One region of the Pseudomonas sp. CGJS7 genome, then DNA from elsewhere that is predicted to be linked to it. Evidence: riboswitches for the same ligand, from Rfam matches in the RefSeq annotation. Region 1 holds a riboswitch; the other holds the start of a gene.

Region 1 (4,512 bases):
CACTAGCGTTTGCCGAGCTTCGCGATGGTCGCGGCGCTGCTTGCCAGCAGTGGCCTGGCTGCGCTCCTGCTTGCGGTCGACCAGAATCTTGGCCTGGTTGGCGTGCTTGGCTTGGCGCCCGGCTCGGGCTTGATGGCGCTCCAGGTCTTCGCGTTGGCGCTGCAGTTCACGGGCCTGGCGTTGCTGCTCCTGCTTCAGCCGGGCAAGTTGCTGCTGCGCCTGCGCCGTCTGGTTGGCTTTTTGCGCACTATAGAGGCTGTAGTTGCCACCGTAGGCCTGCAAGCCCAGGCTGGATAATTCGACAATGCGTGCCATGTGCGCCAGCAGGCTGCGGTCGTGGCTGATCACCAGCAAGCCACGGTCCCAGGCTTCGATCATGCTCAGCAGCTGGGCTCGGGCGTTGCTGTCCAGGTGATTGCTTGGCTCGTCGAGGATCAGGTAATCGGCATCGCTGAGCCACGCGCCAATCAATGCCACGCGCATGGCTTGGCCACCGCTCAGGGTTCGTGCGGGCTGGCGCCAGTCGAGTTGACCCAGGCCATTGCCCTGAAGCTGTAGCTGCAATTGCTCGCGCATATCCCAGCGCTCGCCAACGGTGTCGAAATCCTGGGGCTTGATGCTGCCTTGCTCGATGCGCTCCAGCGCCGCAATCACCGGCCCCACTTGGGCCAGGTCGGCCAGCGTGGTGCTGCGCTCGATGACTTGCTGGTCCAGCAAATGGACAGGCCCGAGGCGCCGACAATGGCCGCTGCTCGGTTCACGCCGGCCGGCAAGAATCTGCCCTAGCAGGCTTTTGCCCACGCCATTGCGCCCGACCAGGCCGGTGCGGCGTTGGTCGAAGGTTTCGTTGAGGTTGCTAAACAGCGGCCTGCCATCAGGCAAGGCCAAGGAGACGCTGTCCAGCGTCAGAATCGACGTGTTCGTCATGCACAACTCCACAAATGCCGCGACATCTCCGGAACGAACCGGAGGCTGAAGACTGGCCGTCGAACGGACGGCGGCATCAATGGCGCATTGGACGAACACCTCGTCATTTAGAGAATGCGTAGCCTAACGGACCGTCTGGGGCCGGGTAAAGCACCGGCTGCCGGTTGGGGCTCAGCGCTGCGTCTGCAAGCGCTTGGCCCAGTCTGCGCCGTGGCCGTGCGCGCAGGCTTCTTCACTGTCGAATCGCACATGCCAGGCCGGATGGTCCAGCTGAATGCCGGCTTGCTCCAGCGCCAGAGCGGTAAGTGCCAGCATGCGCGCCTTCGTATCACCGACCACGGCGGCTGCCTTGTCAGCCTCTTGCTCGAATACCCAGGTAATACGCAGGCTGCCCGGAAAGTCCTCGGGGTCGAGGCGATGGGTAAGCCAACTGAAGCCGACAATCTCCGCCTTGGCGGTTTCGCAGGCATCGGTCAGGCACGCGACCAACTCCCGCTCCAGGCGACCCATTTCGCGTTTGCCCAATGCCTTCACGGGTTGGCCTCGTCATCGATCTGCTGGCAAAAGCGCAGGCGGTTGCCGAACGGGTCCCACACCTGCATCTGCAGGCCCCAATCCAGGCGCTCGGCCTCGGGCCGGGCGAAACCGTACTGTTTACCCTGCAATTCACGCTCCAGCGCGTGCAGGTCGTCGAGGCGGGCGAACACGGTCGAGCCAGGGCAGGCATCGCCATGGTGCTCTGAAAGGTGCAGGATCAGGCCATCACGGTGGATCTGCATGTACAACGGCAAGTCCGGGCTGAAGCGGTGCTCCCAGTCCAGGCTGAAACCCAGGAAATCGAGGTAGAACTCCTTGGCCTTGTCGATCGAGAATATGCGCAGTACAGGTATGGCGGGGGCGAGGGGCATGGTGCGTCCTTGACCGTGGATAAGGCGCCACTGTAGCGCACTTGCGCCCAGCGTTGTCGACCGGCCCCGCAGCAATGGTTGACCACCCGCCAGCCACTGCGTAGCCTTGCCACTTCGAGGTTCTTCGGCCTGGCCGAAGCTAAGACGGGAACGCGGTACAAGCCGCGGCTGCCCCCGCAACTGTAAGCACCGACAACGGATCGACACAGCCACTGCGCCAGCGCGCGGGAAGGCGTCATCCCGCCAGCCCGCTGTTCGACTGAACGGGGACATGGAACGGTGCAAGCCAGGAGACCTGCCTCGTCACGTTTTCGACTTTCAACCGGGCGGGGTGATCCGGTGGCGAACAAGCCCGGCCGGCCTGGCCCGCGGCTGTCGTCCTGCATGCCCGCGCCACACTGCCAAGGGCAATGCGACATGAAAACACTGGCCAAGCTCCCCGTCACCATCGTCACCGGCTTCCTCGGATCGGGCAAGACCACCTTGCTGCGCCACATGCTCGACAACGCCCAGGGGCGCCGCATTGCGGTCATCGTCAACGAATTCGGCGAACTGGGCATCGATGGCGAAATCCTCAAGCAGTGCAGCATCGGTTGCACCGAGGAAGAAGCCAGCGGCCGCGTCTACGAGCTGGCCAACGGCTGCCTGTGCTGCACCGTGCAGGAAGAATTCTTCCCGGTGATGCGCGAGCTGGTGGCCCGCCGTGGCGACCTCGACCACATCCTCATCGAAACCAGCGGCCTGGCCCTGCCCAAGCCATTGGTACAAGCGTTCCAGTGGCCGGAAATCCGCAACGCCTGCACCGTCGATGCTGTCATCACCGTGGTCGACAGCCCGGCCGTGGCCGCTGGCACCTTTGCCGCCTACCCGGACCAGGTCGATGTCCAGCGCAAGCTCGACCCTAACCTGGACCATGAATCGCCCCTGCACGAGCTGTTCGCTGACCAGCTGGCCAGCGCCGACCTGGTGGTGTTGAACAAGGCCGACCTGATCGACGCCGAAGGCCTGGCCAAGGTGCGTGCCGAGGTGGCCGAAGAACTGCCGCCGGCGGTGAAAGTGATCGAGGCCAGTAGCGGCAAGCTGCCACTGGAGGTGCTGCTGGGCGTGGGTGCCGAGTCCGAGGCGCATATCGATGGCCGCCGAACCCACCACGATTCGCACCACGATGGCGACGATCATGACGATCATGACCACGACGCTTTCGACTCCATCTCCATCGACCTGCCTGAAGCCGACGAAAGCCTGCTGCTCGATGCATTGACCCAGTTGGTGGTGGAGTTCGGTATCCTGCGCGCCAAAGGCTTCGCCGCCATCCCGGGCAAGCCGATGCGCCTGCTGGTACAAGGCGTGGGCACCCGTTTCGACAAGCACTTCGACCGCGCCTGGCGCGCCGACGAGCCGCGCATCACCCGCCTGGTGCTGATCGGCCAGGACCTCGATGCTGCCCAGCTGGAAGCGCGCCTGCGCCAGGCGCTGGGCGCCTGACCCATGCACCTGCTGCGGACTCAGCCCGGTGGTTTCGTACCGGATGACAGCATTGCCGACCTCGGTCAGACACCCGCCGAGCTGGTGATTCTCTGCAGCGGCGATTCACACCTGGCATTGCTCGCCGACACCGCCGAGCAATTGCCCGAAGACTTTCCCAGCCTGCGCCTGGCCAACCCGATGCAGGTGCAGAACCATGCCTCGGTCGACCTGTATGTCGACCAGGTGCTGCGCCACGCCAAGGTCATCCTGGTGTCGCTGCACGGTGGCGTTGGCTACTGGCGCTACGGCGTCGAACAACTGGTCGAGCTGGCCGCCCGTGGCGTGCAGCTGATTCTGGTGCCGGGCGATGACCGCCCGGACCCGGAGCTGACCAGCCTGGGCAACGTCCGCGGTGAGCAGGCCGAGCGGCTTTGGCATTACCTGCGCCAGGGCGGCAAGGCCAATGCCATCAACCTGTTCAACTGCCTGGCCAGCCAGTGGCTGGGCCGCGACTATGCCTGGGACGAGCCGCAGCCTTTGCCGCGCACGGCGGTCTATCACCCCGCCAAGGGCAGCGCGACACTCGAAGACTGGTACCAGCACTGGCACCCCGAGCAGCCAGTGGCGCCGCTGCTGTTCTACCGTTCGCACCTGCAAGCGGCCAATACCGCGTTCATCGACGTGTTCTGCCAGCGCCTGCAGGCTGCCGGCCTGAACCCGTTGCCGATCGCCGTGGCCAGCCTCAAGGAAAGCGCCTGCCTGGAACAGGTCGAAGCCTGGCTGGACGAGGTCGGCGCCGAAGTGCTGGTCAATACCACCGGTTTCGCCTTGTCCAGCCCCGAGCGCCCCAACCTGCGCCCGTTCCGCCGCGACATCCCGGTGCTGCAGGCCATCTGCGCGCAGGACAACCAGCCTGGCTGGGAAGCCAGCGAGCTGGGCCTGGGCGCGCGCGACCTGGCCATGCACATTGCATTGCCGGAGCTGGACGGGCGCATCATCACGCGCCCGGTCAGCTTCAAGGACATGGCCTGGCGCAGCGAGCGCAGCCAGTCCGACGTTGTCTGCTACCGCGCCCACCCCGAGCGCATGGACTTTGTCGCCGAGCTGGCCCGCCGCTGGGTCGAGCTGGCCCGCCTGCCCAATGCCCAGAAGCGCGTGGCATTGGTGCTGGCCAACTACCCGACTCGCGATGGCCGCATTGGCAATGGCG
Region 2 (4,512 bases), on a different contig from region 1:
TCACCCAGCGCCTGCAGAGCATCGATGCCCTGCGCGGCCTGGTGATCCTGTTCATGCTCCTGGACCATGTCCGCGAGACTTTCCTCCTGCACCGCCAGGTCGGCGACCCCATGGCCATCGACACCACGGAACCGGCGCTTTTCTTCAGCCGCACCCTCGCCCACCTGTGTGCGCCTGTGTTCGTCCTGCTGACCGGCCTGTCGGCCTGGCTGTATGGCGAGAAGCATCAGGGCCGTGGCGACGTCTCGGCGTTCCTGTTCAAACGGGGGCTGTTCCTGGTGGTGCTGGAGTTCACCCTGGTCAACTTCGCCTGGACCTTCCAGTTGCCCCCCAGCGTGATCTACCTGCAAGTGATCTGGGCCATCGGCGTCAGCATGATCGCCCTGTCGCTGCTGGTGTGGCTGCCGCGCGCCGCACTGCTCGCCCTGGGCGCCAGCATCGTCGCCGGCCACAACCTGCTCGACGGCCTGCACTTTGGCGTGGATTCAGCCCTGCATGTGCCGTGGGCAATCCTGCATGATCGCGGCTGGCTGGCGTTTTCCGAAAACCTGCACCTGCGCACGTCTTACCCGGTGCTGCCGTGGATCGGCGTCATCGCCCTGGGCTACGGCCTTGGCCCCTGGTTCGCCCGCGGCAGCGATGCCGGCCAACGCCAGCAACACCTGCTGGTGGCGGGTTTGCTCGCGCTGCTTGGCTTTGTCCTGCTGCGCATGTTCAACGGTTACGGTGAGGCACCGTGGAGCGGTTACCCAACCTTCATGCAAACCCTGATGAGCTTCTTCAACATCACCAAATACCCACCGTCGCTGCTGTTCCTGACCCTGACCCTGGGCTGCGGCCTGTTGTTGTTGCGCGCGTTCGAACGGGCCGGCCAGGCGCGCTGGATCACTGCCCTGGCGGTGTTCGGTGCGGCACCGATGTTCTTCTATCTGCTGCACCTGTATGTGCTGAAGCTGCTGTACCTGGCCTGCGTGGCGCTGTTCGGGCTCAACCATGGCGACTACTTCGGTTTCGACGGTATTGCAGCGGTGTGGCTGGGCGCGGTGCTGCTGGCGGTTGCGCTGTACCTGCCGGTGCGCGGGTTCGCCCGCCTGAAGCAGCGTCGCCGCGACATCCGTTGGCTGAAGTACTTCTGAAAAGCGTTTTCACCTGGCGGCGCGATGGTCTACCATGCGGGCCGCCGGTTTCCACCACGGAACTAACAGGGAATCCCAGGCCTGCCAATACAGGCCAATCGGAACTGCCCCCGCAACTGTAGGTGCCGAGCCTGCTCCATCGATGCCACTGGGCCTGCCGCCCGGGAAGGCCGGAGCCGGGCCGTGACGCACCAGTCAGGAGACCTGCCGGCCTACATTCACCAACCGGCGGGGTGTCCGGGATTGGCCATCCGTGTTGCCCCAGCCACCCGCTGGGGCTCGGCGATGCCTGTCCGTGCGTTCCTCACCAGAACTGTCCGATAGGAGATCGCCCAGCATGCTGCCCCGTTTCGCCACCCTGCTCGCGGGCCTAAGCCTCACTGGCCTGGCCCAGGCCGCTGCCACCCACTATCCGCTGACGGTCGACAACTGCGGCAAGCCGCAGGTTTTTGCCCAGGCGCCGCAGCGCGCCGTCACCATCGGCCAGGCCGGTACCGAGCTGCTCTATGCCCTGGGGCTGGGTGACAAGCTGGCGGGCACCTCGCTGTGGTTCAACAACGTATTGCCGGAATACCAGGCGGTGAACGCCAAGGTGCCGCGCCTGGCCGACAACGACCCCAGCTTCGAGGCGGTGGTCGGCAAGCGCCCGCAGCTGGTCGCGGCGCAGTTCGAATGGATGGTCGGTGCCCAGGGCGTGGTCGCCACCCGCGAGCAGTTCGATGAGCTGAAGATCCCCACCTACGTGCTGCCATCGGACTGCGAGGGCAAGGACAACCTGGTCGGTGCAGACGGCACCCGCCTGCAAGCGTTCCAGGTAGACAGCATCTACAAGAGCGTCAGCGAACTGGCCGAGATCTTCGACGTTCAGGACCGCGGCGCGGCACTGAACGCCGAGTTGCAAGGGCGCCTCGACAGCGCCAGGGCACAACTGGCCGGCAAGGACCTGTCGGCAACTTCGGCGCTGTTCTGGTTCTCCAGCGCCGACCTGGACATCGACCCCTATGTGGCCGGCCGCCAGGGTGTCGCCGACTTCATGCTGCGCACCCTCGGTGTGCGCAACGTGGTCGAGTCCAGCGAAGAATGGCCAAGCGTAGGCTGGGAAACCCTGGCCAAGGCCAATCCGACCTGGCTGATCATCGCGCGCATGGACCGCCGCCGTTTCCCCGCCGACGACTACCAGAAAAAGCTCGAATTCCTGCGCAGTGACCCGGTAACCCGCAACATGGACGCGGTAAAGCACGACCGCATCATTATCCTGGACGCCGACGCCATGCAGGCCGGCATTCGCCTGTTCCGCGGCGTGCAGACGCTGTCCACGGCCTTCGCCAGCGGTAAAGCAGCCCCGTGATGATCCGCCTGTTACCCAGCATCGCAGTTGCCCTGGCCGCCCTGTTGGTCGCCCTGCTGGCCGGTACCGCCATTGGCGAAACCAACCTGTCGCCCAGCGTGGTCGGCCAGGTGCTGGCCAACCACCTGTGGCAAGCCGCCTACCCGGTGGACCCGATCGACGCCGGCATCGTCTGGAACTACCGCCTGACCCGCACCCTGGTCGCGGCCGCTTGCGGCGCTGGGCTGGCCACCTGCGGTGTCATCCTGCAGGCGATGTTGCGCAACCCACTGGCCGAGCCCTACCTGCTGGGGCTGTCTGCCGGCGCCTCGACCGGCGCGGTACTCGTCGGCCTGTTGGGCCTGGGTAGCCTGGCATTAAGCATGTCCGCAGGGGCTTTCATCGGTGCCGGGGCCGCATTCGCCCTGGTGCTGGTGCTGGCCCGCGCGGCCGGCCCGAGCAGCAACAATGCACCAGTCATCCTTGCCGGTATCGCCGGCTCGCAGCTGTTCAATGCACTGACCGCCTTCCTGATCACCAAGTCGGCCACCGCCGAACAGGCGCGCGGCATCCTGTTCTGGCTGCTGGGCAACCTGAGCGGCGTGCGCTGGCCTTCGGTGTGGCTGGCCGTACCGGTGGCGGTTTTCGGCTTGCTGGTGTGCCTGTGGCATCGCCGTGCGCTGGATGCCTTCACCTTCGGTGCCGATTCGGCCGCCTCGCTGGGCATCCCGGTGCGGCGCACCCAGTTGCTGCTGATCAGTTGCGCAGCGTTGGTGACGGCTGTGATGGTGTCCATTGTCGGCGCCATCGGTTTTGTCGGGCTGGTTATCCCCCATGCCCTGCGCCTTCTGCTCGGCCCCGGGCACAGCCGTCTGTTGCCCGCCAGCGCACTGGGCGGTGCGCTGTTCCTGATTGCGGCAGACATTCTTTCGCGCACGCTGATCACCGGCCAGGTGATCCCGGTGGGCGTGGTTACGGCGCTGATCGGTGCCCCCGTATTCGCGCTGATTCTGGTCAGCCGTCGGGGGCGCCCATGACCGCCATGGCAGCTGTTCGCATCCCTCCGCTGGCCTGCCATGGGCTGGGGCTGCAACTGGCCGGAAATACCGTGCTCAGCGATATCGACCTTCGCGTTGTCGCCGGTGAAACCCTGGGCATCGTCGGCCCCAACGGCTCGGGTAAATCCTCGCTGTTGAAGTTGCTGGCAGGGCTGCGCAACCCCGCCTGGGGCAGCGTGCAGCTCCTGGGTGAGCCACTGGCACAGATGCCCCGCCGCCGTGTTGCCCAGGCGCTGGCGCTGGTCGAGCAACAGGCCGACACACTCGATGCGATCAGCGTGTTCGACGCGGTTGCCTTGGGCCGCACGCCGTGGCTCTCGGCCCTGGCACCGTTCTCCCGGCAGGACTGCGCCATCGTCGATCAAGCCCTGGCCGACCTCGACGCCCTGCACCTGCGCACGCGCCTGTGGGGGTCGCTGTCCGGTGGCGAGCGCCAGCGTGTGCACATCGCCCGCGCGCTGGCCCAACGGCCGCAGGTGCTGCTGCTGGACGAACCGACCAACCACCTGGACATTCAGCATCAGCTGAGCCTGCTGCAACAAGTGCAGGCGCTGCCGGTTACCACCCTGGTAGCGCTGCATGACCTCAACCAGGCGCTGACCTGCGACCGTGTCGCGGTTCTCGACAAGGGCCGCCTGGTCGCCCTCGGCAAACCCTTCGAAGTGCTTACCCCAGAGCGCCTGCTGAACACCTTCGGCGTTCACGCCCACTACCTCACCGACCCTTTCGACGGCGCGCGCATCCTGCGCTTTCGCGCCCCCTGAACTTGGTAGCCCTGCCCATGCTGTTGCGCCCTGTCGCCCTGCTGCTCGCCAGCACCCTGCTTGCCCCGACCGCACTGGCCGAAGTGCATGAAGTGAAAATGCTCAACCGTGGCAGCGACGGCGCCATGGTCTACGAGCCTGACCACTTGCGCATTGCCCCCGGCGACAGCGTGCGCTTCCTGCCGAGCCACAGCGGGCATAACGCCGCCAGCCTGGCGGGCCTGCTA

Evidence for each region. Region 1 has a riboswitch for cobalamin ahead of cobW (cobalamin biosynthesis protein CobW). Riboswitches for the same ligand answer to the same signal wherever they lie in the genome.
Region 2: another riboswitch for cobalamin. It lies ahead of V7787_RS05250 (ABC transporter substrate-binding protein); the one in region 1 lies ahead of cobW (cobalamin biosynthesis protein CobW).

Annotation. Positions count from the first base shown of each region.
Region 1 covers NZ_JBAMDI010000065.1:2,227-6,738, forward strand. The annotation lists gene V7787_RS30755 (ATP-binding cassette domain-containing protein) at 1-927, opposite strand, end outside; gene V7787_RS30760 (hypothetical protein) at 1,099-1,461, opposite strand; gene V7787_RS30765 (glyoxalase superfamily protein) at 1,458-1,835, opposite strand; cobalamin riboswitch at 1,936-2,152, shown strand; gene cobW (cobalamin biosynthesis protein CobW) at 2,253-3,320, shown strand; gene cobN (cobaltochelatase subunit CobN) at 3,324-4,512, shown strand, end outside.
Region 2 covers NZ_JBAMDI010000005.1:45,537-50,048, reverse strand. The annotation lists gene V7787_RS05255 (DUF1624 domain-containing protein) at 1-1,136, shown strand, start outside; cobalamin riboswitch at 1,165-1,362, shown strand; gene V7787_RS05250 (ABC transporter substrate-binding protein) at 1,474-2,484, shown strand; gene V7787_RS05245 (FecCD family ABC transporter permease) at 2,484-3,500, shown strand; gene V7787_RS05240 (ABC transporter ATP-binding protein) at 3,497-4,285, shown strand; gene V7787_RS05235 (pseudoazurin) at 4,303-4,512, shown strand, end outside.